Regions from separate parts of the Tardiphaga sp. 866_E4_N1_4 genome, predicted to be linked through region 3. Evidence: riboswitches for the same ligand, from Rfam matches in the RefSeq annotation. Region 3 holds a riboswitch; each other region holds the start of a gene.
What was found. Region 3 has a riboswitch for cobalamin ahead of AB8B20_RS21730 (TonB-dependent siderophore receptor). Riboswitches for the same ligand answer to the same signal wherever they lie in the genome.
Positions count from the first base shown of each region.

Region 1: another riboswitch for cobalamin. It lies ahead of AB8B20_RS10830 (TonB-dependent receptor plug domain-containing protein); the one in region 3 lies ahead of AB8B20_RS21730 (TonB-dependent siderophore receptor).
Region 2: another riboswitch for cobalamin. It lies ahead of metE (5-methyltetrahydropteroyltriglutamate--homocysteine S-methyltransferase); the one in region 3 lies ahead of AB8B20_RS21730 (TonB-dependent siderophore receptor).

Region 1 is NZ_CP197242.1:2,181,630-2,191,334, forward strand. Features, by position in the region: gene uraD (2-oxo-4-hydroxy-4-carboxy-5-ureidoimidazoline decarboxylase) at 1-542, opposite strand, end outside; gene puuE (allantoinase PuuE) at 567-1,502, opposite strand; gene AB8B20_RS10805 (DUF3830 family protein) at 1,502-1,915, opposite strand; gene AB8B20_RS10810 (hypothetical protein) at 2,841-3,011, opposite strand; gene AB8B20_RS10815 (hypothetical protein) at 3,231-3,473, opposite strand; gene AB8B20_RS10820 (O-acetylhomoserine aminocarboxypropyltransferase) at 3,611-4,906, shown strand; gene AB8B20_RS10825 (alpha/beta fold hydrolase) at 4,910-5,698, shown strand; cobalamin riboswitch at 5,745-5,948, shown strand; gene AB8B20_RS10830 (TonB-dependent receptor plug domain-containing protein) at 5,981-7,957, shown strand; gene AB8B20_RS10835 (FecCD family ABC transporter permease) at 7,951-8,976, shown strand; gene AB8B20_RS10840 (ABC transporter ATP-binding protein) at 8,973-9,705, shown strand, end outside.
Region 2 is NZ_CP197242.1:469,962-479,666, reverse strand. Features, by position in the region: gene secD (protein translocase subunit SecD) at 1-97, opposite strand, end outside; gene yajC (preprotein translocase subunit YajC) at 142-513, opposite strand; gene AB8B20_RS02490 (ATP-binding protein) at 706-1,689, shown strand; gene metE (5-methyltetrahydropteroyltriglutamate--homocysteine S-methyltransferase) at 1,737-4,112, opposite strand; cobalamin riboswitch at 4,217-4,428, opposite strand; gene AB8B20_RS02480 (peptidoglycan DD-metalloendopeptidase family protein) at 4,597-6,009, opposite strand; gene AB8B20_RS02475 (protein-L-isoaspartate(D-aspartate) O-methyltransferase) at 6,117-6,767, opposite strand; gene AB8B20_RS02470 (response regulator) at 7,059-7,436, shown strand; gene surE (5'/3'-nucleotidase SurE) at 7,464-8,231, opposite strand; gene AB8B20_RS02460 (hypothetical protein) at 8,487-8,990, shown strand; gene serS (serine--tRNA ligase) at 9,012-9,705, opposite strand, start outside.
Region 3 is NZ_CP197242.1:4,484,593-4,494,297, reverse strand. Features, by position in the region: gene AB8B20_RS21760 (alpha/beta hydrolase family protein) at 1-725, shown strand, start outside; gene AB8B20_RS21755 (thiol-disulfide oxidoreductase DCC family protein) at 760-1,170, shown strand; gene AB8B20_RS21750 (flavin monoamine oxidase family protein) at 1,179-2,432, opposite strand; gene maiA (maleylacetoacetate isomerase) at 2,526-3,191, shown strand; gene typA (translational GTPase TypA) at 3,387-5,210, opposite strand; gene AB8B20_RS21735 (alkaline phosphatase D family protein) at 5,443-6,996, opposite strand; cobalamin riboswitch at 7,140-7,331, shown strand; gene AB8B20_RS21730 (TonB-dependent siderophore receptor) at 7,438-9,705, shown strand.

The DNA of each region.
Region 1 (9,705 bases), 2.3 Mb from region 3:
AGCCGGCCATGCACCTGTAGGCGATCCGGCCCGTCGACCAGCAGATCGGTGCGCAATGCCGCGATCTTGCAGATTTCGGCGACCGATGCGGTGACCTCGGCGGCCGGGTCGTTGGGCAACCGCTTCTCGAAATCCGCGAGGATGGAATCCTTGGTGTGACGACGGACACAGACGATGTAGGGGAAGCCGAACTTCGCTCGATAGGCATTGTTGACGCGATCGAAAGCCGCATATTCGGCCTCCGACAGCCGGTCGAGCCCGACGCTGTTCTGCTCGGCATTGGACTCCGCCGTCAGGAGATCGCCGCGTTGCGTTTTATCGGCGAGATCCGGATGCGCCTTGATCAGGGCCAGCCGCTGGCCTGCAGCCGCCTCCTCGACCACCCCACGCATCGCGGCGAACAACTGCTTCACGCCCGCGAAAGGCCGGCTGTCCGCGGCCTTCTCCGCAATCCACGGCGAATATTCGAAGATATTCGCCAGCGCTGCGACGAAATCCGCTTTGCTGCAGGCGTTGAGTTCGTCGAGCGTCTTCTCTGTCATGACAGGGTCTATCCCAATCCTGGTCTATCCGATGGCACGGGCGTCGGCGGCGAGATGTTTCAGATTGGCGTGCCAGTGCTCGGCGATATCAAGACGCGTCGGCACCCAAACGCGCTCGTGGCTCGCGATGTAATCGAGGAACCGCATCAGCGACGCCGCACGTCCGGGCCGCCCGACGACGCGGCAATGCAGGCCCACGGTCATCATCTTCGGCGACGTCGCGCCTTCCGCATACAGCACATCGAACGAATCCTTCAGGTAGGTGAAGAACTCGTCGCCGCCACCAAAACCCTGCGGATTGACGAAACGCATGTCATTGGCATCGAGCGTATAGGGAATGATGAGCTGCGGTTCGCTGGGCCCCTTGATCCAGTATGGCAGATCGTCGGCATAACTATCGCACAGATACTTGAAACCACCGGCTTCCATCAGCAGGCGAATGGTGTTGATCGAACTGCGGCCGGTGTACCAGCCGGTCGGGCGCGCGCCGGTCGCCTCGGTATGCACGCGGATCGCCTCGGCAATCTCGAAGCGCTCCTCGGGCTCCGACATATCCTTGTGCTCGATCCACTTCAGACTGTGGCTGGCGATGTCCCACTTCGCCTCCTGCATGGCGGCGACGATTTCCGGATTGCGCTGTAGGGCGGTGGCGACGCCGAACACCGTTGTCGGCATGTTGCGCTCGGTGAACATTCGCCACAGCCGCCAGAAGCCGGCGCGCGATCCATATTCGAACATGGATTCGATATTGGCGTGGCGCTGGCCCGGCCAGGGCTGTGCCCCCAGTACGTCCGAGAGGAACGCTTCCGAGGCGCGGTCGCCATGCAGAATGTTATTCTCGCCGCCCTCTTCGAAATTGACCACGAACTGCACCGCCACGCGCGCCCCATCCGGCCATTTCGGATCGGGCGGATTGCGGCCGTAGCCGCGGAGGTCGCGGGGATAATCGCTCCCGGCCATCAGACCATCTCGAAACGAACGGGTTGCGCACCCTTCCAGAGCACGGTCCTGCCCATCTCTTTCAGATTTTCGAGGTTCGAGGTCAGCGTAATGAAATGGTTGCCGGCGAGCTGGCCCATCTTGCTGGCGAAATGCACGCCGCTATAGGCCAGCAGGATCTCGGTCTCGCTGATGCCGCCCGGATACAGGATGATGTGGCCCGGCGCCGGAAAGCTGGTGTGGTTCTCATAGGGCACGCCGAAATCGAGATCGCCAAGCGGCATCCAGACGCCCTCGCCGCTCCAGCGCACATGGATCGCCTGGCTGACAAACGGCATCGCCTTCTTGAAGGCGGCGACGGTCTTGGGGGCGTCCTTCTCCTCGAATTTCGCGTCGAAGGTGAAGTCGCCGACATGGACTTTGAGCTGGCTCATCCGTGGAATCTCGTAATTGGAGTGACTGACAGTGATCCATCCAGATTGCAGCAGAGGGCGAAAGAAGCAAGCCGCAGTTTTCGGCGGCGTTGCCTGTAGACTGCGTTCCCTCTCCAACACTGTCATTCCGGGGCCTCCTTGCTCGTCATTCCGGGGCGCACGAAGCGGCACAGCCGCGTAGTGCGAACCCGGAATCTTGAGGTGTTTTGCTGAACATGCTGGGATTCCGGGGTCGCGTCCGGCTTACGCCGGCCACGCCCTCAGGCAAACCAATTGGTTTGCCGGGGAATGACGAGTGTGGGGGCAGGAAGACGTCAAACATATTTTCCTATCTTCCATTGACAACATCCCTACATGGACTATATTCCCTTTTGACCGGCCCCGATGAGAGGGGCGAGCGCGATCGTCACGTTCGCGGGGCTGGATGCGGTGGACGCCGGAGATGCGGCGTTACGCGGTTCATGGGGGAACGTCTGTCTTCGGGCAGGACGGATCTGCGCCAGCACTGCCACTGGCAAGGAGACGGCTGGCTTTCGGATGGAAAGACCCCTGGACAGTGTGACGGACGACCAAGTCAAAACGTGTCCAGCCTATTCGCTTGAGGCTCCCTTCCCATCGCCTTGGGACTTTAATTCGCGATCGGAGCGTTCGTTGAGGCAAAGTGCAAGCAACCGAAAAAACACCGCAGGCGGAAAGCTGGGCAATCGCTCGTGCTTCCGAAAGTCCTGATGCATTACCCCTTGCGGAAGACCGCATCGGCATCAGGCCCAAGGGTGCATCGGGCACCCGGCGTTCCGCACGCCCTCTTGAAGGGGGCGAGGTGGGAATGCTCATAGCTCGGACGCGCAAGCGCCGCGAGAATGCGAACGCATGTTTTCAGGACAGTGGCTGTTTGAAATTTAAATCCTGCAATGATGCGCTGCCGCTATCGTTCATCACTCAGCGGTGGCTTGAACGTCAGCGGTGATTCCATCGCACGCTGCCTCGCGCGATCCACGGCCTCTGCAAAATCCTGCGCATCGAACCACGGCTCATCGCGCATCAACGCATCCAGATCCTCGTTCCAGATCTGCGACACCTCGATATCGAACTTCATATTGTGCTTCTGGCTGACAGCCTGAATTCCATAGCCGGTAACGGCCCATTGTTTGCCGAGCCAAAACACATCCCGATGCAGCACCACGTCTACGCCCAATCTCGTCCGGTATCGTACAGAGACGAAAAGAACCCCAACCTGATGAGGGTGAGGCTCTACTGAACCGGTCTAGTCCATCAAATTTTAGCAACATCGTCCAGCGTTGAGAACAACGCCGATCTAGATGCGACCATTCTCGTTCGGCGGCTGTGGGTGCTGCGCCTTCTGCGCCCGTTCCGCATCGGCCTTGTTGGCCTCGTGGCGTCCGATCACGCACCCCGCAACGACGCCGACCTTGCCATGTCCTGCATAGTGGCCGGCGATTCCGCCAATGATCGCGCCTTTGATACAGCCTTTCGCCTCGGCCGCAACCGATGAAAACGCGAGACCGGCAACCGCAGTGCACAGCAGCAATTTCTTCATGATAACTCTCCCGCGTGATCGACCTCGTACAAGTCGTCACCCCGCGTTTCGTTCCATCAGTTGAAATATCGCCGACTCACACTCGCATCCGATTCGTGCCATAGATGTCGCAAATTGCGTCCAGGGATAAAACGACCATGCCAGCACCCAAACCGCCTGCTTTTGAAACGCTGAGTCTGCATGCCGGCCAGCATCCGGACGCGATCACCGGCGCGCGCGCCGTGCCGATCTACCAGACCACATCCTATGTGTTTCAGGATTCGGATCACGCTGCTGCGCTGTTCAATCTCGAACGTGCCGGCCACATCTATACGCGCATTTCAAATCCGACGACGGCGGTGCTGGAAGAGCGCCTCGCTGCACTCGAAAACGGCGTCGGCGCCGTGTGCACCGCGTCAGGCATGGCGGCACTGCATCTCGCCATCGCCACATTGCTCAATGCCGGCGATCACATCGTGGCGTCGTCCTCGCTCTATGGCGGCACCATCAACTTGCTGGCCCACACGCTGCCGCGCTTCGGCATCACCACGACATTCGTCAAGCCGCGCGGTCTCGACGCCTTCAAGGCGGCGATCAAGCCGAACACCAGACTGATCATCGGCGAGACCATCGGCAATCCCGGCCTCGAAGTGCTCGACATTCCCGCCGTCGCCGACATCGCCCATACCGCACAGATCCCGCTGCTGATCGACAATACCTTCGCGACGCCGTTCCTGTCGCGGCCGATCGAGCTCGGCGCGGACATCGTGATGAACTCGGCCACCAAATGGATCGGCGGCCACGGCATCGCTATCGGCGGCGTCATTATCGACGGCGGCCGCTTCGACTGGCACGCCTCCGGCAAGTTCCCGCAACTGACCGAACCCTATGCCGGCTATCACGGCATCGTCTTCGACGAGCAGTTCGGCACTGCCGCCTTCATCATGCGCGCCCGCACCGAAGGCCTGCGCGATTTCGGCGCGTGTCTTTCGCCGACCAATGCATTCCAGCTGCTGCAGGGCGTCGAGACGCTGGGCATTCGCATGGAGCGCCATATGGCCAATACGCATGCGGTGCTGGCGGCGCTCACGGCCAACAAGGCGGTCGACTGGGTGCTGCATCCGTCGCTGGAGAACCATCCGGATTACGAACTCGCGAAACGCCTGCTGCCGCGCGGCGCCGGCTCCATCGTCTCCTTCGGCATCAAGGGCGGCCGCAATGCCGGTCGCAAATTCATCGAGGCACTGAAGCTGACCAGCCATCTTGCCAATGTCGGTGACGCCAAGACACTGGTCATTCATCCCGGAAGCACCACGCATCAACAGATGGACGCCGAGCAGCTCAAGGCCGCCGGCATCGGCGAGGAGCTGATCCGCCTCTCCGTCGGCATCGAAGCCGCCGATGACATCATCGATGACCTCGCGCAGGCGCTGCGCATCTCGCAGAAGGGCTGAGCGATGCAACTCACCGTCAACGGTCACGAGACCTATATCGCGAATGGCGGCCGCGCATTCGATCCTTCCCTGCCGGTGGTCGTGATGATCCACGGCGCCGGCTTCGATCACTCGACATGGGCGCTGCATACGCGCTGGTTCGCGCATCATGGCTTCGCCGTGCTGGCGCCGGATCTGCCCGGCCATGGTCGCTCAAAGGGTGAAGCGCTCACGACCATCGCCGATCTCGCAGACTGGACAGCAGCATTGATCGAGGCTGCAGGCGCAAAGACTGCGCGACTGATCGGCCATTCCATGGGCTCGCTGATCGCGCTGGAGGCTGCAGCGCGGCATCCCGGTAAAGTCACGCGCCTCGATCTGATGGGCACGGCGGGGACGATGACCGTCGGCCCGGATCTGCTCAAGGACGCCGAAGCCAATCAGCATTCCGCCATCGACATGGTGTCGATCTGGGGGCTCGGCTTTCGCGCCGAACTCGGCGGCAGCCTCGCGCCGGGGTTGTGGATGCATAGCGGCGCGCAGCGCGTGCTGGAAGCCACAAAGCCGGGCGTGCTGTTCGCCGATCTCAACGCCTGCAATACATACCAGAATGCGCTGACTGCTGCGGCCCAGCTTGATATCCCTGTCACGCTCATCCTCGGCGAGCGGGACATGATGACTCCCGCCAAAGCCGGCAAGGCCCTGGCGGCCGCATTGAAAAATGCCCGCACGGTGATTCTGCCGGGTACAGGCCACATGATGATGGTCGAGCGCCCCGACGACGTGCTCGCCGCGCTACAGCACGAGCAATAGAGTCCACAACGCGGCGATGGCTGTTGCACCGCGCGGCGCGCTGTGCTTCCTGTCTGTCGTTATCGGTGCCTCCGCAAGGAGGTGAAACGGGAATGCGGTGCGGGGAAATATCCCCTATGCCGCGGCTGCCCCCGCAACTGTAAGCGGCCATTCCAGGTCCACAAAGCCACTGAATTTGCATCGCAGATTCGGGAAGGCGGACCGGGAGACCACCGCGAGCCAGGAGACCGGCCGGTAACGAGTTTCACACTCGTTCGACGGTGGGTCGACGGAAGGGGTTATATGACTATCCGGAATTTGGCCGCAGGCACTGCGGCCGTTGTTGTTCTGTCCTGCTCTCACAGTGCTGCCCATGCGCAGTCCAGTGCCGAGCAACTCTCCGAAATCGTGGTGACGGCGGACAGAGCACCCGAACAACTCAATCGCACTGGCAGTTCGATCAGCGTGGTGTCAGGCGAGACCATTGCGACCAGCAATCCCGGCTCGCTGGTCGATGCGCTGCGCACTGTGCCAGGTCTCGACATCAGTGAAAACGGCGGCCCTGGCGGCACCGCGAATGTGCGCTTGCGCGGCGGCAACACCGGCCAGACGCTGGTGATGATCGACGGCATCCGCGTCAACGATCCCACGGCGGCGTCCGGCGATTTCGAATTCGCGATGTTCACGCCTTCGGCCATCGAGCGCATCGAGGTTCTGAAGGGGCCGCAGAGCGCGCTCTATGGATCGGACGCCATGAGCGGCGTGGTCAACATCATCACCAAGAAGGGTTCCGGCCCGGCACAATTCAACGTCCGCACCGAAGCCGGCAGCTATGGCACGGTCATGACGCAGGGATCGCTGACCGGCTCCAACGGTCCGTGGTCCTATGCCTTCACCGGCGGCGGTCAGCACAGCAACGGCTTCTCGCGTTACGGCTATCGCATCCCTGCCCTCGAAGCACGTTTTCCGAATCTCGAAAACGACAGCTTCGATCGCGTCGGCGGCTCTGCGCGCATCGGCTACGATGCCGGCGAAGGCATCCGGCTGGAGTCCGGCATCGTCCACTCGTTCACGCGTGCGGCCTATGATGCGGCCAGCGGTACCTATCCAGACACAGGATCGTCCACTGACCGCCTGCTGCAAACCGTCTACGGGCGCGTTGGGATCGATTCGTTCGGTGGCGTGTTGACGCACAACATAACTGTCTCGAATACCCATACCGAGCGCACGTTCAACGAACTCAGCTATCCACTCGGCATGCGGCCGCCAACGGGCGCGACCGCGAGGACCTTGGATTATTGGGGCAATAGTCTCGGCGCGGAATACCAGGCGACGCTGAAACTCGGCGCTTTCGGCTCGTTGATCTATGGTGCCAAGACCCAGAGTGAAACGGCACAAACTTTCACCACGGGGATTCTTCAAACGCCGACTGCAATGACCCCTACGTTGTCGAAGCGGCAGGACACAAATTCGTTGTTCGCGTTGTGGTCGGTACCGATCGGCGAACGCCTTAACGTTACCCTCGGCGGCCGCGTAGATGACGTCGTCGATGTCGCCCGCTTCGAAACGTGGCGCGCGACTGCCGCCTACAGTATCGCTGAGATCGGGACGAAATTCCACGCCAGCGCTGGAACGGGCGCCAAGGCACCAACGCTGTTCCAGCTCTATTCACAGGCCAACGGCACCCCGTCGCTCTCGCCCGAAACGAACTTTGGCTATGATGCCGGTATCGATCAGAGCCTGTTCAACGGTCGCGTGGTACTTTCGGTCACGGGCTTCGCAAGCGACTATAGAAATCTGATCAATTTTGTATCGTTTACACCTAGTGCATGCGCCGCTGGACAGACCACGGGCTGCTATAACAACGTCGCCCGCGCCGAGACCAGCGGCCTCGAAGTGGGTGGTAATGTCGATGTCATTCCGGGCTGGGTGAAATTCAACGTGGCCTACACCTATCTGCACGCCCAGGATCTCGGCACCGACACCGTGCTGGCACGGCGGCCCAAGAACTTCGCCCGCTTCGCGCTCACCATCACGCCCACCGACAAGTGGATGATCGAGCCACGCGTAACCACGGTGTCGAAGCGCTTCAGCAGTGCCAATCAGGTCGGTCAGGTCGATGCCTATACCCGCGTCGATCTCTATACCGAGTACAAGATCGATGCGAACTGGAAGGTCTTCGCCCGAGGCGAGAACATCCTGAATGAGCATTATCAGGAAGTGCTGAACTTCGGCACCACGGGGCCTGCGGCTTACGCAGGCTTCAACGCCACATGGTGACCGCAGCGCCAGCAGTACGCCGCCGGACGATCGCGACCATCGCGCTCGTCGGTCTTGTGACGCTGCTGGCGCTGGGCTCGCTCGGCACCGGACCTGTCAAACTCTCGCCGCTGACGGTGCTCGATGCATTGTTCGGCGGCAGCAGCGATGTGCATCAGATCATCGTGCGCGAAATCCGCCTGCCGCGCGCGATCCTTGCGCTGGCCATCGGCGCGATCCTCGGTCTGTCCGGCGCCGCGCTGCAGGGCCTGCTGCGCAATCCCCTTGCCTCGCCATCACTGTTCGGCGCACCGCAATCGGCGGCCTTCGGCGCGGTGCTGATGATTTCGCTCGGCTGGGCCGATGTGCGCTCATGGGCGCTGCCTGTTGCCGGCATCACGATGGCGTTCCTGTCGGTGTTCGTGCTGCTCGGTATCGCCGGTCGCAATGCGGGCCTGTTGCTGCTGATCCTCGCCGGGCTTGCGATCTCAAGTCTCGCAGGTGCTGCGACGGCGCTGGTGATGAACCTCTCGCCAAATCCTTTCGCCGCACTTGAGATCGCGTTCTGGCTGCTCGGCTCGCTGGAAGACCGCAGCTTCCGTCACGTCACGCTGGCATTGCCATTCATCATCGCCGGTGCAATCATTTTGATGAGCCAGCGCTCGGCCTTTCGTGCATTGAGCCTCGGCGAAGAAACCGCACAGAGCCTCGGTGTCCATGTGAGCCGCCTGCGCCTGCTGGTGATCCTCGGCGTCGCGCTCGGCGTTGGCGGCGCTGTCGCCGTCACCGGCACGATCGGCTTCATCGGCCTCATCGCGCCGCATCTGATGCGCCCGATCATCGGCCATGATCCCGCACGCCTGTTGATCCCGAGCGCCCTGACCGGCTCGGCGCTGTTGCTGGCCGCGGATATCGCCGTGCGCCTGATCCCATCGACCACCGACATCAAGGTCGGCGTGTTGACCTCGATCATCGGCGTGCCATTCTTCCTCTATCTCATCATGCGCGAGCGGCGCGCTCTGGGCGGAGGCGTCGCATGACCGATCAGGCGCTACTGACCGCGAGCAATCTGAGCGTCACGCTCTCCGGGCGCGAGGTGCTGCACGAAGTCTCGCTTTCGCTGCACCGACAGCACCTCGTCGCCCTGGTTGGCCCGAACGGCGCCGGCAAGACGACGCTGCTGCGCGCGCTGGCAGGCTTGCAATCGTCCACCGGCGCGATCCATGTCGCCGGCGACACACTGGCGTCCTTGTCGCTCCGCGAGCGCGCCAAGCGCTTCGGCTATCTGCCGCAAGGCCATGTCGTGCATTGGCCGCTCGACGTGAAGGACGTCGTCGCCCTTGGCCGCTATCCGCATGGCGCGACCGATCCGGCGCGGCTGACATCGTCGGACAAGGCTGCGGTCGAACGCGCCATGCAGGCCACCGACGTCGTCGCCTTTGCCGATCGGCGTGTGACCGAACTCTCCGGCGGCGAACGCAGCCGCGTCGCGCTCGCCCGCGTCCTCGCTGTCGAGGCGCCGATCGTGCTGGCGGATGAGCCGACCGCATCGCTCGATCCGCGTTACCAGATCGACGTCATGAAGAACCTCCGCGATGTCGCCGACAGCGGCGTGCTGGTGATCGTGGTGACCCACGATCTCGGCCTCGCAGCACGCTTTGCCGATACGGTGCTGGTGATGTCCGACGGGCGCCTCGCGGCCCAAGGCGCACCGCAACAGGCGCTGTCTGACGACATCGTCGCCAATGTGTTCCGCATCAGCGCCTATC
Region 2 (9,705 bases), 4.0 Mb from region 3:
CGGTGGCTTCGGGGAAGAAATTCGGAACCGCGCACAGGCAGACCACGAGCGCCGTCAGAATGACCGCCAGCGCCTTCCACCGCGTGAAATACAACATCGAGATGATCCGTCAGATTCTTGAAATGGCGACGCGCAAACGCATCAGCTCGCGGCCGCGTCGTCCTTGGCATCAGCCTTGTCCGCCTTCTCCTTGGCGGGCTCACCCTTGGTGCGCACGCCCGAGATCATCGTGCGGAGCTGACGTACGCGAACGCCTTCGGCGAGTTCGAACTCAACCTGCTCGTCATCGACCACCTTGGTGACCTTGCCGACCAAACCGCCCGAGGTGACGATGGTGTCGCCGCGGCGGATGTTCTTCACCATCTCGGCGTGGTCCTTCACCTTCTTCTGCTGCGGACGCAGGATCAGGAAATACATGATCACGAAGATCAGCGCGAAAGGCAGCAGCGACATCAGCATGCTGTTGGTGTCGCCGCCGGCTGCAGCCTGGGCAAACGCAGGGGTAATGAACATCGGAAGTCCTCGTGAACGCTGGGGAATAACCGGCGACGCGTCGGCGTTCGGCCGGTTTGGGTAAATTCGCGCGGACTATAGCGGCCGGCGTCCCAATTGCAACGCCGGTAAACCCTCTGATTTGTCTGCGATTTGTACCGCTTGCGGATGTGTTCCGGGCTCGATATGGGTGCGCGCCGAGGAAAGTCAAAAATGTCAAAAAAGCCCAATAAAACAAGCCGCCGCCCTGCCAAAAAGGCCCCTGCGACCCGCACGTCCAAGACCGTCCGCACGACCGCGGCAAAACGTCCGCGACCAGCCGCCGCCCCCCAGATCGATGAGCGGATCGCGCTCGCCCTTGAGGCCATTGCCGCGGGTATGGCTGCCACGGCGCCAAAGCGCTCCAATGCCGATTCTCTGGCCAGCGCCGAGGCCTTCATCTGGCATCCCGACGGCCGCCTGGCTCCCGTACCGAAGGTCAGCCGGGTCGATATTGGCCTGCTGCAGGGCATCAATCAGCAGGTCGACACTCTGATCGAGAACACTCGGCGTTTCGCCAACGGCCTGCCGGCCAACAACGCGCTGCTTTGGGGTGCGCGCGGCATGGGCAAGTCGTCGCTGGTTAAGGCCGCACATGCCTCGGTCAATACCAGCAAATCCGTCGCCGGCCGCCTCAAGCTGGTCGAGATCCATCGCGAGGACATCGAGAGCCTGCCGGCGCTGATGGAGCAGATCCGCGCCTCCGATTTCTATTTCATCGTGTTCTGCGATGATCTGTCTTTCGACGGCAACGATGCGTCCTACAAGTCGCTTAAGGCTGTACTCGAAGGCGGCATCGAAGGCCGGCCGGACAACGTGATCCTCTATGCGACCTCGAACCGCCGCCATCTTCTGGCGCGCGAGATGATCGAGAACGAACGCTCGACCGCGATCAATCCCGGCGAAGCCGTCGAGGAGAAGGTGTCGCTGTCGGATCGTTTCGGCCTGTGGCTCGGCTTCCACAAATGCAGCCAGGACGAATATCTCGACATGGTGCGCGGCTATTGCAGCCACTATGGCCTCAAGACCGACGCCGCCGAGCTGGAGCGAGACGCATTGGAATGGTCGACCACCCGTGGCTCGCGCTCAGGTCGCGTGGCCTGGCAATTCGTACAGGAACTCGCAGGACGCCTGGGCGTGAAGCTGGCCACAAAGTAAAGGCAAGTGCCGCCCCGTCATGACAACGGGGCGGCATTCGACTCGCCCTAGGCGAGGCTTCGCAACTCACGTGCCGCCGCGACCATATTCACGAGCGCAGGCCGCACCTCCTCCCATTTGCGGGTCTTCAGCCCGCAATCGGGATTGATCCAGAGCTGGGAGTCCGCCAGCCGCTGCCGTGCAAGCTTCAGCAGGTCGACCATGTCGCGCGTTTCGGGCACCCGCGGCGAGTGGATGTCGTAAACGCCCGGACCTATCTCGTTCGGGTACTTGTAGGTCCTGAATGCATCGAGCAGTTCCATCTTCGACCGTGACGTTTCGATGGAGATCACGTCGGCGTCCATGGCACCGATCGCGTCGATGATGTCGTTGAACTCCGAGTAACACATATGCGTATGGATCTGCGTGTCGTCACGCACACCCGACGAACAGATACGGAAGCTCTCCACGGCCCAATCGAGATAGGACTTCCATTCCGATTTGCGCAGCGGAAGCCCTTCGCGGAGTGCCGCTTCGTCGATCTGGATCATACCGGCGCCCGCCTTTTCCAGATCGAGCACCTCATCGCGTATCGCGAGCGCGATCTGGCGACACGCGACTTCGCGGGGAATGTCGTCACGCACGAATGACCAGTTCAGAATCGTGACGGGCCCTGTCAGCATCGCCTTCATCGGCCGCTCGGTGAGCGACTGCGAGTACTGCCACCATTCGACGGTCATGGGATGTGGCCGGGACACATCTCCAAACAAGACAGGAGGCCGTACATAACGGGAGCCATAGGACTGGACCCAGCCATGCTTGGTGAAGGCGAAGCCGGAAAGTTGCTCGCCAAAATACTGCACCATGTCGTTGCGCTCGAACTCGCCATGCACCAGCACGTCGAGACCGATATTCTCCTGCCAGCGCACCGCCCTCGCCGTCTGGTTCTGCAGGAACGTCTTGTAGGCGGCATCGCTGAGTGTGCCCCTGACATGGGCCCCGCGTGCGTTTCTCACTTCCGCGGTCTGCGGAAACGAGCCGATGGTCGTTGTCGGGAATGCCGGCAGCTTGAAGCGTCGATGCTGATCGGCCGCACGTGTGGCAAAGTCACTGCCGCGACGATGCATGGTCGCATCAACAGAGGCAACGCGCTTGGCGACAGCAAGGTCGTGGATCTTCGACGATGCCAGTCGCGCAGCCGCCGCGGTATCCGACGCCGCGAGCGTTGCAGCGACATCCGCGCGACTGCCAGCCAGTGCCGCTCCAAGCGCGGCCAGCTCTTCCATCTTCTGGATCGAAAATGCCAGCCAGCTTTTGACGTCCGGATCGAGCGCGGTCTCAAGGCTGAGATCGATCGGCACATGTAGCAACGAACAGGATGGCGCCAGCTCCACACGATGTCGTCCCAGCAAATCGACCATGGGCTCCAAGCCATCGAGCAGGCTGGACAGGTCGGACCGCCAGATATTGCGGCCGTCGATCACGCCGAGTGAGAGGATCAGGTCCTTCCGTGCCTTCGCAGCGACTTCGTCGAACTGCTCCGGTCCACGGACCAGATCGAGATGAAGCCCCGCGACGGGAAGCGACAGGGCCAGATCGAGGTTGTCGCCAAGTTCGCCAAAGTACGTGTTCAGCATGATCCTGAGCTGCGGGACCGCTTCCGCAAAAGCAGCGTAAGTCCGCTGCAGCGCCTGCCTTGCGGGCGCGTCGAGATCGAGCACCAGACACGGCTCATCCAGTTGCACCCACTCAGCGCCGCTGTCGGCTAATTCCCCGAGCACCTCGACATAGACGGGCAGCAATCGATCGAGCAGCGTCACCGGGTCGAATGACGCATCCATACTCTTGGCCAGTTTGAGATAGGTCACAGGCCCAACCAGCACAGGCCGCGTCTGATAGCCGAGCGACTTCGCCTCCTCATATTCCCTGATCGGCTTGCGCGATGCGAGACTGAAGGTCTGATCCTGCGCCAGTTCAGGCACCATGAAATGGTAGTTGGTATCAAACCATTTGGTCATCTCCTGTGCTGGTACGCCTTGCGACGTATCATGCGTATGAGAGCCGTGCGTGCACGCCTCGTCATGCTCATCGCCTTGTGATCCACGTGCCATGGCAAAATAGGTCGCGAAGGAGACGTCTCCGCCGTTCCAGCCATAGACTTTGGGAATGGCGCCGACCATGACGCTGGTATCGAGCACCTGATCGTAGAATGAGAAGTCGTTCGACGGCAGGACCGTGATCCCGAGCGACTTCTGACGCGCCCAGTTTGCGGCACGCAGCCCGACGCCGACATCGATCAGCGCGTTCTCGTCGATTGCACCGGACCAATAGCTTTCCAGCGCCATCTTGAGTTCACGCCGCGGACCGATCCGTGGCGTGCCCAATGTAGCAACAGGAAGAGAGGTGGTTGATTTTGAAGAAGTAGACTTTGACACAGTAGACATGGCTTAACCCCAATGATTGGGGGCAAAAGGCCAAAGTGACACGTCTGGATTCCACGACGGCAGTCGCGGAATCGCAACCGCACCACCGGGACACCCCGCCCGAGGACGTTTATGTTGTCGAGGCAGGTCTCCTGGCTCGCGGGTCAATGCTGCTGTCCGGCCTTCCCAAAACCTTTGCGGGTCTCAGTGACTTTAATGGACAGCGGCTCACCGCTTACAGTTGCGGGGGCAGCTCCGGCCTTGGCTTAACGCCTCACCGGCTTCCCTCTTAGCTTCGGGCAAACCTTCCCGAAGAACCACGACATGTCCACATATGGGCAACATCGCGCGGCAGTCAACCGAGCTTGCTCGCGCAAGCTGCCCACTCGCAGCAGCGCGTTGAAGACTCCGGAGCTGGAGTGGGCCGTAGCCCCGAGATCAAACGCATCAAGCCCGGCACGAGGCCGGGCTTGCTTAAATGCGAACTACACTTCGTGGATTGCGCTTACGCCCCGTTGAGGAACTGCAGCGGATCGACCGGCGACGAGCCCTTGCGGATCTCGAAGTGAAGCTGCGGCGAAGTAACCTCACCGGACTGGCCGGACTTGCCGATCACCTGACCGCGCTTGATGGTCTCGCCACGCTTCACCATCAGCTCACTCGCATGGGCATATGCGGTGACGTAGCCGTTGGAGTGACGAACGAGGACCAGATTGCCGTAACCCTTCAGCTCGTTGCCGGAATAGGCAACGACGCCATCTTCGGCAGCCTTGATCGGCGTGCCTTCCGGCACGGCGACGTTGATGCCGTCGTTGGACTTGCCATTGGTCTTGGCGCCATAGCCTGTGACCACGCGGCCGCGCACCGGCCAACGGAACGTCGGCAAAGCGCCGGTTGCGTCAGCGGCTTTAGTCGGCGATTCCGGCGCGGTTTCTTCAGGCGTCGTCGTGGCACTTGCCAGACGGGCCTTCTGCGCGGGCTCGGCAGAAGCAACACGGGCCACGGCAGCGGACGTGACCGCGCCAACCGGAGCGGCCGTCACGGCTGCGACGGGCGCAGCAAGCGGCGCGGCCGCGGGAGCCGCAGAAGCCGCAGAAGCCGTACGCGCGCCCGGTATCGTAATCTTGGAGCCGAGCTTCAACTGGGCAGTCGGCGCCAGACCATTGGCGCGTGCGAGTTCGGCCACCGGCACGTTGTTCCGGCGCGAGATGCTCATTAGCGTATCGCCGCGATTGACAAAATGCGTGGTCGACGCGCCGACAGCAGGTTTGTTCGGAGCAGCGGCAACGGCCGGAGTTGCCGCAGCGCCCTGGCGCGGAATGATCAGCGACTGGCCGGGCGACAGCGCGCGGGGACCCTTGTAGCCATTGGCCTGCAGGATCGCAGCCGACGAGACGTTGTAGCGTTTCGCCAGACCATCGAGCGTATCGCTGGTGCCGACGATGATCGAGGTGCCGCCATCACGGGCAAGGCCGTTGGTCGCTGCAACCGAGCGCGGTGCCGTGGAGCCGGTGGTTTCGATCGGCGCACGTGCGGGCGGCGGCGTATACATACCGTTGCCGCCCCCGCTGACGGGAGCAGCCGACGCAACCGGACGAGCTGTCGGATAGGACTGCGGCGCCGAGATCGGCGGCGGCAAAGCCTGGGATTGATACTGCGGCTGCGGATTATAGGCCGGGCGCTGATATTGTGGCAGTTCCTGACGCTCGACCGGCGCGCGCGGTGCGCGCTGCGGTACCGAGCCGGTGGTTTCACCTTGCCAGCCAAAGCCACGGGACTGACCTGAGTCAAAATTTGGATTCTGAGATAGCCGTGTCTGCATGTCGGCGCTGCAGCCGGCAAAACCGATAGACATCAGCGCCAGCACCGCGACCTGCGGAGCGCGGCGCGAGTAAAGCAACTCGACAACGCTGGACATTGGTTACTCACTCATACGCAACAAACAACTGAATTGAGTAAACACCGTCTCCGTTACCAAGCCTTTAACCTTGCGACCAACACGTGACAGCCGTTCACGAACTTTTTTCAGAGTTCGCGCGCGATGCCCGGAAGTGCAGGCACGAAACGTACATCCACGAGCTCCTTTCGCTCCAATCCATCCCCGGTTTTGCGGATCCGGACCAGGGTCTGGACGCCATTATGAGGACCAACCGGCGCAAGCAGAATACCCCCCTCCTCAAGCCGATCGGTCAGCGCCACCGGCACCTCCTCCACTGCGGCGGTCACGACGATCCGGTCAAACGATCCCAAATTGGCAGCCGGGTTGAGGCCGTCGCCGAGCATGACCTCGATATTGTGGAGGCCGAGTGCCTCCAACCGGGTCCGGGCGGCGTCGGCCAGCGTGCGATAGCGCTCGATGCTGAGCACGTCGCGGACGAGCTTTGACAGGATCGCGGCCTGGTAGCCCGATCCCGTGCCGACCTCGAGCACACGGTGACCAGCATTCAATTGCAGCTGTTCGGTCATATAGGCCACCACGAAGGGCTGGCTGATGGTCTGACCGCAGGCAATGGCCAAGGCCGTATCGCGCCACGCGTGGGCGCGATCGTTCGGCTCGACGAAGCGATCACGCGGAATATCCTCCATTGCGCGCAGCACCAGCCGATCGCTGATCCCACGGCGCCGCAGACCAAGCTGAAACGTCATCTGTTCGGGCGGCTGTCCGACGGTAATCATGGAAATGCCTCACGCAGCACAGGTTAGAAACACTCTCGATCTAGCAAAGATAGATTGATGTATTTCTGCGATCGGAACCGGGATAGCCTTACGACAACTTTTATTGTTCCGCGCGCGGAACCAGCAACATACGAGCCTGTTATGGGCGGGGCGCTGAAATCCTGATCTTGCTCTATCTGGTACCGAACACGCGACTGCGTCTTTGGGTCACGAAAATGGCAATGCGTCGAGATTGCGTTCAACCCGGGAATTTGCGATTTTGTTCAGAGGATTGGGGCAAGGAAACCGGCCATGACTGCAACGAACCCGCCGGGCGGCTCCGTCTTCCTGGTCGAAGACGAGGTCATGATCCGCATGATGGTCGCCGATATGCTCGAGGAACTCGGCTACAGCGTGGCCGCGGAAGCCGGCGACATCAACGAGGCGATCAGGCTGGCTGGGTCTGCGAAGTTCGACATCGCGATCCTCGACGTCAACGTCAACGGCAAGGTGATTTCGCCGGTCGCCGAAGTGATCGCATCGCGCAACCGCCCGTTCATCTTCGCGACTGGCTACGGCGCGCAAGGCCTGCCGGAAGAGTTTCGTGACCGCCCGACGCTGCAGAAGCCTTTCCAAATGGAAACGCTGGCGCAGGTCCTGTCCACGACGCTCAAGGGCGTTGCGGTTTAGGCGAGCCCACTCGCCTATCTCGAAATCTCAGCCAAGCGCCTTGGTCAGCGCTTCGGAGAATACATCGTCCGTACGATCGAGCCGCAGCGGCGTAACGGATACATAGCGCGCAGCAAGGGCTGCGAGATCGGTGCCCTCCAGCGGGGCTTCCGCGGCGACGATGCGCTCGAAACCGATCCAGAAATACGGATTGTTGCGGCCATCGCGCCGCTCATCGACGCGCAAAAAGCCCTGATTGCGCTTGCCCTGCCGGGTGACGACGACACCTTTCACCTCGTCGGCCGCGCAGGCCGGGAAGTTGACGTTGATGACGGTGTTCTTCGGAACGCTCGCCTTGATGACCTTGCGCAGCACGTCCGGCCCATATTTCAACGCGGTCTCCCATTGCGGGTTGTGACGCGTTTCCATCGAGAATTCCTGGCTCAACGCCACCGACGGAATGCCGAGAATGGTGCCCTCGAGCGCACCGGCGATGGTACCGGAATAGACCACGTCCTCGGCGACGTTGCGGCCCTTGTTGACGCCGGACAATACGAGATCTGGCTGCTTGTCTTTCAGGATATGACGCGCGCCCATGATGACGCAGTCGGTCGGCGTGCCGCGCACGGCATAGTGCCGGGGGCCAACTTCACGCAACCGCAGCGGATCGTTAAGCGATAACGAATGCGACACACCGGACTGATCGAGCTCGGGCGCCACCACCCAGACATCATCCGACAATTCCTTGGCGATCTGCTCGATGATCTTCAGGCCGGGGGCGTGAATGCCGTCGTCATTGGTGCAGAGAATGCGCATTCGTGAGGTGCCTTTTCGATCGGGAGGGCCGCTGGCCGGCACCGGTTTTTGCCAGCATGTACCGGCTTTTGCCACCCCCATTTTGGGCGCTGCTTGTGCGCAGCCATGGCTGTCTTGAAGGCGATTTTTCCCGCGGGCCGGAACATTTCGGCGTCGCCGGGATTTTTAACTTAGGTAGGTGAGTGCCAGTTGCGTCTGAAGCATGCGCGCTCGACCCGGATGGCCTTGGTCGCAGCGCCCCACAGGGCGACGGAGATGGCGAAACAGCTCGAACGGGTGTTGATCATCGGATTGCCGGCGATCGCGGTTGTCGCCCTGACGGGGTGGCTGCTGCTTCCCAGATTGGCCGAGACCAAGCCCGATCTCACCCTCAATACGGCGGTAGTGGCAACTATGCCCGACGAGTTGAGTGAGGAGGACTTTGCCAAACCCACTCCTTCACAACTCGTCAGCGTCCCCGACGCCGCGGAGCTCACCCGTCTCAGCCTCTCCCGCCAATCGTTTCGCCGCGGCGGCCTCGGTTCCAGGGCGCTGATGACGTTCACCGTGCGCAACGCCAACGACTATCCGGTCAAGGACCTCGAAATCGCTTGCGCCTTCCGCAGCAGGGATGGGCGCTATGTGACGGAGCGTCGCCGCGTCATCGCGGAGACCGTCAGCACGAAAAGCCGCAAGGCGTTTCCGATGACGCATATGGGCTTTGTCAACATAAAAGCCGAGAAAGCCAAATGCGCGCTGGTCACAGCCAGCCGCGCCTGAGCGGCTGGCGCGCGACGACGCCTAGCTGGCCTGAACCACCTTGAGGCCGCCCATATAAGGCTGCAGCACATCCGGAACGGCGATCGAGCCGTCTTCCTGCTGATAGTTTTCCATCACGGCGATCAGCGCGCGACCGACGGCGGTGCCCGAACCATTCAGAGTGTGCACGAAGCGCGGTTTGCCATCCGGCCCGCGCGAGCGCGCATCCATGCGACGCGCCTGGAAATCGCCGCAGACCGAACAGGACGAAATCTCGCGGTAAGCACCGCCCTCGCCCTGGCCCGGCATCCAGACCTCGATGTCGTAGGTCTTCTGCGCGGCGAAGCCCATATCGCCGGTGCACAGCGTCATCACGCGGTAATGCAGACCAAGCCGGCGCAGCACTTCCTCGGCGCAAGACAGCATGCGCTCATGCTCGTTCTTGCTTTCCTCGGGCGTGGTGATCGAGACCAGTTCGACCTTGGTGAACTGGTGCTGGCGGATCATGCCTCGCGTATCGCGGCCGGCAGCGCCAGCCTCGGCACGGAAGCACGGTGTCAGCGCCGTCATGCGCAGCGGCAGTTCTTTTTCGTCAAGGATGGATTCACGGACGAGATTCGTCAGCGGGACTTCAGCGGTCGGGATCAGCCAGAGTTTCTTGGGGATGTTTTGAACCTCTGCTTCTACTCTTGCTATTTCAATATCAAAATCTGCGACTGTATCTTGCTGCTCGATA
Region 3 (9,705 bases):
TGCTATTCCGCCCACCCGGCAATGGCCCGTTCCCGCTCGCTGTCATTGCGCATGCCACCACGCAGAATGCGCTGCGCCGCGCGCAGATGCCGCAACCGGAATATCGCGCACTGGCCTCCTGGTTCGTTGGGCGTGGCTACGCCGTGCTGGTGCCCGAGCGCCCCGGCCATGGCTTAACCGGCGGGCGTTATCTCGAAGACCAGGGCGGCTGCGACAATGCCGACTATCTCGGCGCCGCCCGCGCCACGGCGGATAGTATCGCCGCAGCGATGACTGACATTCGCAAACAACCCTTCATTCGCAGCGACGGCACGATCGTCGTCGGCCATTCCGCGGGCGGCTGGGGCGCGCTCGCCATGGCCGGCGCCAATCCGCAAGGCGTCAGAGCGATCATTGCCTTTGCCCCAGGACGCGGCGGCCATGCCAATGACCGACCGAATGACGTCTGCGCGCCGCAGCGCCTGATCGCCGCTGCCGCGACCTTCGGACAGACGGCGCACGTGCCTGTGATCTGGCTCGTCGCGCGCAATGACAGCTATTTTTCGCCGGACTTGTCACGCCAGCTAGCGGATGCGTTTCGCAAGGGTAGCGACAAGGTCGATGTCTACGAACTGCCTAATTTTCGAAGCGAGGGCCACTGGCTTGCGGAGAGCGACGGCGGTAACGACATCTATGGTGCCACGCTGGACAAGGCGTTGAAGGCAATCACGGCGAGGAAGCGATGACGCGCAAACCTGCGCAACCGGAATGGACAGTGCAGTGACCGAGCCCTGGCCCGATGACAATGTCATCCTTTATGACGGCGTCTGTATCTTCTGCTCGCGCTGGATCCAGTTCGTCGCCAAACGCGACACCGATCACCGCTTTCGTTTCACCCCGATCCAGTCCGACTATGGCAGCCGCCTCGCCCGCCATTTCGGCATCGATCCCGCCGATCCCGACACCAATGCGGTGATCCATGGCGGCGCGGCTTATGTCAGATCCGATGCGGCGCTGACGGTGCTGTCGACCCTGCCCGGCTGGCAATGGGTGCGCGTGCTGTTCGCGGTGCCGAAGGCGCTGCGCAATCCGGTCTACAGCCTGATCGCAACGAACCGCTATCGTATCTTCGGAAAGACCGAGGCGTGTATCGTGCCGGACGCGGGGATGAGGGCGAGGGTGATAGAGTAAGCGAGCGTCTACGCTTTGCTCTGCTTGCCTGTAGCCATCACGTCCTTCGCCGCCCGCTCTCCACTCTCCCGCGCCCCATGCGCCGTCGAGAAGAAATTCGGCGATGTCGCTTCGCCGGCAAAGAACAGTCTGCCATCCACCGGCGCCGCGAGGACCGCGCGGGCATCGGCATGGCCGGGCTTTGCCGCCGAATAGGCGCCTTGCGCGAAGCGATCGTGTCCCCAGCGGGATTCCGCGAGCGGCGTGAGCTTGCTGCGGATATCCGAGCCGAGCAGCGCCACGATCTCGTCGATGCTTTGCGCAGCGAGCGCGCCCTCACCGGCGTCTTCCAGGTCGCGTGCGAAACTGCCCCCGAAAAAGCCGGCGATGCAGGGGCGGCCGGACGGGCGCAGGTGAAAACTGCCGACACCCGTGCGCAGGGCGGCGCCGCGCAACCCGATATCCGACGGCCATTTCTCCGCGTTGGAGAGCGCCAGCATTACCTTGTTGTCGGCGCCGAGCGGCAGGCCCGCGGCGGCCTCGACCTTGCTGGGCAACGGCGGCGTGAAGCGGATATTTTCATTGGCGATGAGATTGGTCGGCACGCAGACGATCACTTTCGCCGCGCTGAGCGTGCCGCGCGACGTCTCGATGCGAATACGCGCACCGGAATGATCGATGAGTGTCACTTCGGTATTCAGCGCTACCGAACATGGCGCGCCATAGGCCGCGATCAGCGCACCGTAGCCATCGGGCAGGCGCCAGTTGATGTCCGTGTCCTCATAGGCATCCATGTCGTGCAGCGACACATCCTTGAGCTCGAAACCGTTGATATAGGTCGAGACCGCATCGATCATCGGATTCCATGGATTGCCGGGCTCAAGGCATGTCGCCGCCGGCGCATCGATCTCGTTTTCTGCGGCCTCCTCGGCGCGCTCATAGAACGCGTCGATCGCGGCGAAGAACTCATCGCGCTTCGCCTTTGAGAAGGCGACGTCATAAGCCTGATCGCGCCACGGCGGGCGCGACTTGTCAACGGCGAAGCCGAGCTCTTTCGCGATGCCGACGAAGTCATTCTTGTCGGCGGAGTGCAGCCATTCACAGCCCAGATCGAACGGAATGCCGGGGGCCGCCATGATCGTATGGGCACGGCCGCCGATCCGGTCGCGCGCTTCCAGCACGATCACGGAGAGCCCGGAACCTTCCAACATACGCGCGGCGCCGAGGCCGGCAGCGCCGGCTCCGATGATGGCGACATCTACTTCGGAAGGCAGTCTGGTCATCGCGTCGGTATTCACAGCGGATGGGAAACGGGTGACAACGGGATAAAGGCTTGCTTGAATTATTCAAGCCACCGCTGCCCTCGGAGAAGATGCATGACAGCCCCACACGATTTCGAACTCTACGGCTTCTGGCGGACGTCCGCGACCTATCGCGTCCGCGTAGCGCTCAACCTGAAGGGATTGGAAGCGCACGAGCGCGTGATCGACCTCGACAAGGGCGAGCAGCGCGGCGACGCGTTCCTCAAGATCAATCCGCTCGGCGCGATTCCGGCCCTGATCGAGCCCGGCCACCTGCCGCTGACTCAGTCGCTGGCGATCCTGGAATTCCTCGACGAGATCCATCCGACCCCGCCGCTGCTGCCGAGCGATCCACACGGCCGCGCCCGGGTGCGTTCGATCGCCGCGATGCTGGCCGCCGACACCCACCCGCTCATTACGCCGCGTGTGCGGAAATATCTCGCCATCACCGCCGGCTTTGACGATGCCGCAGTTCGCGCCTGGCTGGTGCACTGGTTCACCACGGGCCTCGCCGCCGTGGAAGAGCGCCTCGCCAGCGAACCCGCCACCGGCCGCTTCTGTCATGGCGACGAAGTGACTATCGCCGACATCTGTCTGCTCAGCATCACCGCAACCATGAAGGTGCTGAAGATCGAAATTGCAGGTATTCCAACCATCAATCGCATCGTTGCTACCTGCGAGGCGATGGAGGCGTTTGCGAAGGCGGATCCGTTAAAGCAGGTGGGCGCGCCGGCAAATTGACTCCGCCCTCGTCCTGAGGAGCCGCGCAGCGGCGGCTCGAAGGATGGCCACAAGCGTCGGCGCGACACCAACTCATGGTTCGAGACGGCGCTACGCGCCTCCTCACCATGAGGGACGGAGTGAAGGCATCGCACCATACAAAAAAATGCCCGGCTTTCGCCGGGCATTTTATAACCAGTCAAAGAATGCTCTCGCTTACGCGATCACTTCCTTGGTCTTTTCGGCGCGCTTGCGATCGTTGGCATCGAGATGCTTCTTGCGCAGGCGGATCGACTTCGGGGTGATCTCGACCAGCTCGTCGCTCTCGATATAGGCCAGCGCCTTTTCCAGGGTCATGCGGATCGGCGGCGTCAAACGCACCGCTTCGTCCTTCGACGTGGTGCGGATGTTGGAGAGCTGCTTGCCCTTGAGAACGTTGAGTTCGAGATCGTTCTCGCGGGTGTGCTCGCCGATGATCATGCCCTTGTAGACCTTCCAGCCCGGCTCGATCATCATCGGGCCGCGATCTTCCAGCTTGAACATGGCGTAGGCCACCGCTTCGCCCTGGTCGTTGGAGATCAGCACGCCATTACGGCGGCCGGCGATCTCGCCCTTGTAGGGCAGGTAGTCGTGGAACAGGCGGTTCATGATCGCGGTACCCTTGGTATCGGTCATGAGTTCGCCCTGATAGCCGATCAGGCCGCGGGTCGGCGCGTAGAACACCAGACGCAGACGGTTGCCGCCCGACGGACGCATCTCGATCATCTCGGCCTTGCGTTCGCTCATCTTCTGAACGACCACGCCGGAGAATTCCTCATCGACGTCGATGACGACTTCCTCGACCGGCTCCAGCGTGTTGCCGTTTTCGTCCTTGGTAAGAACCACGCGCGGACGCGACACCGACAGTTCGAAGCCTTCGCGGCGCATGTTCTCGATCAGGATCGCGAGCTGCAATTCGCCGCGGCCCGACACTTCCATCGCGTCACGGTCGGCGGATTCGACGACCTTGAGCGCGACATTGCCTTCGGCTTCACGCAGCAGGCGGTCTCGGATCAGGCGGCTGGTGACCTTGTCGCCTTCGGTGCCGGCGAGCGGCGAGTTGTTGACGATGAAAGACATCGACACGGTCGGCGGATCGATCGGCTGCGCCTGGATTGGAATTTCAACCGACGGATCGCAGAAGGTATCGGCGACCGTGCCCTTGGGCAGGCCGGCGATGGCAACGATGTCGCCGGCTTCGGCGAGTTCCACCGGCTGGCGCTCGAGGCCGCGGAAGGCCAGGATCTTGGTGATACGGCCGGTTTCGACGACCTTACCGTCACGCGACAGCACCTTGACGGCCTGGTTCGGCTTTACCGAACCGGCCGAGATGCGACCGGTGATGATGCGACCGAGATAGGGGTTGGCTTCCAGGATGGTTCCGAGCATGCGGAACGCACCTTCTTCAACCACCGGCGGCGCGACATGCTTGATGACGAGATCGAACAGCGGCTTCATGCCGACATCATGCGACGCGTCCGGGCTGTCGGCCATCCAGCCGTTGCGGCCCGATCCGTACAGAATCGGGAAATCGAGCTGGTCGTCGGTGGCGTCGAGCGCTGCGAACAGGTCGAACACTTCGTTGACGACTTCGGTGATGCGGGCGTCCTGACGGTCGACCTTGTTGATCGCGACGATCGGCTTGAGGCCGAGCTTCAGCGCCTTGCCGACCACGAACTTGGTCTGCGGCATCGGGCCTTCAGCGGCGTCGACGAGCACAATCACGCCATCGACCATCGACAGGATGCGTTCGACTTCGCCGCCGAAGTCAGCGTGGCCCGGGGTGTCGACGATGTTGATCTGGACTTCATCCCACAGCACCGAGGTGCACTTGGCGAGAATGGTGATGCCGCGCTCTTTTTCGATGTCGTTCGAATCCATCGCGCGTTCCTGGACGCGCTGATTGTCGCGATACGTGCCCGACTGCTGCAGCAGCTTGTCCACGAGAGTGGTTTTGCCGTGGTCAACGTGGGCGATGATAGCAATGTTGCGAAGGTTCATAGGTCTTCTTCTGGTTACGGTCTGGGTGCCCTTGAGCGGGTTCAACAAGACATGCTCGACAACAAAAGGCTTATGCCTTGCGCTCGAGCGCGTTCGATAACTGCCTCGTCTGAAAACGCGCTGGGGCAATCCCTCCAAAAGCAAACCCGGCCAGAAGGGGCCGGGTACTCGGACGCGTTGCGGCGCAATATAGGGGGAAATCGCCGAAAAACAATGCGAATCTGCCAAATGGTTAGCCCAATTTCGGGTCCAGAACCGTGGCCCAAAGGGCCATATCGGCCCGATCCCGCAAGGTAACGGTCATTTGGCCGCTTTGGCCGTCGATTTTGACGTGACCGAAGAACTGCATGCCGGCCGACGGGGGCAAATTCTGCTTATCGGGCCCCGGCGCCTTCACGAAATGGACCTCGGGACCGAAGGTATTGTCGAGCGCCGCCGGCCCGAAAGTTCCGGCGTGAAACGGGCCCGAAACGAACTCCCAGAACGGCTCGAAATCCTGAAACTGCGCCTTTTCCGGATTGTAGTAATGCGCCGCCGTGTAATGCACGTCGGCGGTTAGCCAGACCGTGTTGCGGATACCGGCCGATTTGATGAAGCGCAGGGCATCGGCAATTTCCAGCTCGCGGCCCCGCACTGGCCCGTCGCCCTGCGCAATGGCCTCAGACCCGGTTTTGTCGGCAGCGTTGTCATAGACGACGAGGCCGATCGGCATGTCGGAGGCGATGACCTTCCAGGTCGCCTTCGACGCCATCAGGGCGCGCTTCAGCCAGGCCATCTGCTCCGGGCCGATGAAATACGCATCCGGACCATAGCTCTCCTGCAGATTCGGGCCGTTGGGCCCGCGATAGCTGCGCTCGTCCAGCATGAAGACGTCGAGATGCGGGCCGTAATTGAGCGTGCGATAGACGCGGCCAGGTTCGGCCGGACTGACCGAGATCGGATACATCTCGTGATAGGCACGGGCGCCGCGCGCAGCCAGCAGCGTGATGTCGCGCTCCTTGTAGGATGCCGGTAACTGTTTCGAGAGCGACCAGTTGTTGGTGACCTCGTGATCGTCCCACTGGCCGAAGATCGGCACCTGCGCATTGAAGGCGCGAACATTGTCGTCCAGCAGATTGTATTTGTGCGCAGCGCGGAATTCATCGAGCGTCTCGGCGACCTTCGCCTTTTCCGGCACCGTGATGGTGTTTTTCCAGATCGTGCCGTCCGGCAGTTTCGTTTCAGGCAGGATCGGGCCGTCGGCGTAGATGGTATCGCCGGAATGGATCAGGAAATCCGGATTGTGCTTGCGCATGGTGGCGAAGGTGACCATTCCGCCGTCATCGGCGTTGATGCCCCAGCCCTGCCCTGCGACATCGCCGCCCCAGACAAAGGACACATCGCGGCGATCCGCCGGCGCGGTGCGGAAGCGGCCGATGACCGGCTCGCCAACGATGTCGGTATGCGAGAGATCGCGGAATTTGACGCGGTAGAAGATGTCCTGCCCCGCGGGCAGATTATCGAGCAGCAGCTTCGCCGTGAAATCGCTCTCGGGCAGCGCCGTGACGACGGGCAACAACCGCGCATTGCTGAAGGATTCGGTGGTGGCGACTTCCACCATCATCTGCGCCGGGCGATCGGCGCGCGACCAGATCATGCCGCTGCTCGTCCCGATATCGCCGGACTGCACGCCATGCGACACGACCGGACGATCCGCCGCACGGCTGAGGTAAGGCATCGCCAGGAAGCTTGCGCCTGCTGCGGCTGAGTGCGTGAGAAAACGACGGCGGGAAATATGTAGCGCCATGGCGAACTCCTGATCCTGGCTCTGGCACCAGTGGCTCTAGGCAGATCGCTTGACGCTGCGATGACAGGTGATGCGCAATATCAACACCCGCCGATGCAAGTTGCGAATGACTAGCGACTTAATTGACACATTTGGAAATTTCACCTTAACGTGAAGGCGACGGTTCCCTTCGGGGATCAAAAGGGAATGCGGTGAGGGGGATCCCCCGATTCCGCGGCTGCCCCCGCAACTGTAAGCGGCGAGCCTGCGCCAAGAGCCACTGGGTGTTCACCTGGGAAGGCGGCGACAGGCAGTGACCCGCGAGCCAGGAGACCTGCCGCCAGTCGTGGTCACACGCGAGCACATTGGGCGGGGTGTCCTGGTGGAAGTCACACTGCCTGTTTGAAAGCGGCGGGGCGACTTGGTTTGCGGTGACGTGCCACGTAACCGCGAGTCCTGTTCATGACCTCCGTTTCTTCCGTCGCATTGAAGCGACATGCTCCCTTACTTTATTCTGTTGCTCTCTCCTGCTTGTTGTGTCCAAGCGAAAGCTGGTCGCAAACCACACAGTCGAGCCAGACGCTCGATCCTGTTGTCGTTCAGCCGTCAGCGACACCTCAACGCGCACGCCGCACCACGAACGGCAATGCATCGCGCGCTGCGCGCTCGCGGCAGCAGCGCAATGTCGCCGCCAATACGGGTACGCCGGTCGCTGCTCCGACAGGCCCCGTCTTCGCAGCACCGACGCTCAACCTCACCGGCACCACATCCACCGGCAGCCGCCTCGGCCTGACGCGCCTGCAGACGCCGGCCAGCGTCGAGGTCATCTCGGCAGAAACCATGGCCGAGCGCGGCCAGCAGAACGTCGTCGATGCCGTCACGCAGAATGCCACCGGCTTTACGGCCATTGGCGAACCCGGCAATGGTGGCATTGCTTTCAGCACCCGCGGCTTCGCCGGCAGCGGCTCAGTCACCTCGCTCTATGACGGCACGCGCCTCTATGTCGGCTCCGGCACGGTGAACTTCCCCTTCGACACCTGGACTGCCGAAAAGATCGAGGTGCTGCGCGGCCCCGCCTCCGTCATGTATGGCGAAGGCGCCATCGGCGGCGCTATCAACGTGATTTCAAAACTGCCGCTCTGGGTGCCGCGCAACCAGGCTGAAATCTCGCTAGACAGCAACATGACGCGCCGTATCGCCCTCGATAGCGGCGGCCCGGTCAGCAAGGACGTCGCCTATCGTATCGCCGTCACCGGCAACGCGTCCGATGGTTGGGTCGATCGCGACAACACCTCGAACATCGCACTGCACGCCGCCGTGCAGATCAAGCAGACCGAGGACATCACCTGGACGCTCTCCACCGACTATGGCGACCGCCATCCATCAAAATATTTCGGCACGCCGCTGATTAACGGCCAGCTCAATGAGGCGATCCGCTTCAAGAACTACAATGTCAGCGACAGCAACATCCGCTATCAGGACAGTTGGAGCCAGGTGAAGACCGAGTGGCAGGTGGCCGACGGCATCACCCTGCGCAACACGCTCTATTACATGTATGCGAAGCGCCACTGGAAGGAGGTCGAGATCTACGGCTTCAATTCCGGCACCGGCCTGATCGATCGCGGCGATTATCTCGAGATCTTCCACCAGCAGCAGCAGATCGGCGACCGCATGGACGCCACCTTCGAGGGCCATCTGTTCGGCATGGTCAACACCTTCGTGGCGGGCTTCGACGTTAACCGCATCGACTTCAAGCATACCAACAATTCGCCGTTTAGCGGGTCCTCATCGGTCAATCCGTATAATTTCGATCCCGGCCTGTTCAGTAGCCCCGACCCAACTGTTCCGGGCTTCAAGAGCGTCGCCAATCAATACGCGTTCTTCGCAGAGAATCGATTGGCTGTGACTGAGCAGCTGTCGCTAATCGCCGGCGTCCGCCAGGATCAACCGACCGTCGAACGAACCGACTATCGCACCCCCGCCAACAGCTACACCCGGGACTATTCGGCGACCTCGTGGCGCGCCGGCGTCGTCTATACGCCGATTCAGAATCTTGCTTTCTATGGCCAGTATTCGACGGCGGTCGATACCATCGGCGGCTTGATCTCGGCGAGTAACGCCAATGCGAAGTTTGACCTCGCGACCGGCAAACAGGCCGAGATCGGCGTCAAGCAGTCGTTCTGGGGCGGCCGCGGCGAGTGGACGCTCGCTGCCTATGAGATCGTGAAGAACAATCTGCTCGCAGCGGTTCCGGGTAGCGGCGGAGCGGTTCAGCAGGTCGGCCAGCAGTCGTCGCGCGGTGTCGAGGCCTCGATCGGTCTCGTGCTCGAATACGGCTGGCGCATCGATGCCAACACCGCGCTCCTGCGCGCAAAGTATGACGACTTCCTGCAGGCCAGCGGCGTGAATTTTGCCGGCAACGTCCCGATCAATGTCCCGCAGAACGTCTCCAATATCTGGGCAACATGGGGCTTTGCGCCAAACTGGTCGGCCAATGCCGGCGTGCAGATTGTCGGCAAGACCTATGCAGACAACGCGAATACGCTGGAAATGCCGAGCTACACAGTTGTGAATGCCGGCCTGCAATGGAAGCCGGACGTCAACACCACGGTGTCGCTGCGCGTTTACAACCTGTTCGACAAGATCTACGCGACGTCGAGCTACAGCGACAATCAGTGGATGCTCGGCATGCCACGCACCGCCCAACTCGCTGTCAACGTGAAATTCTGA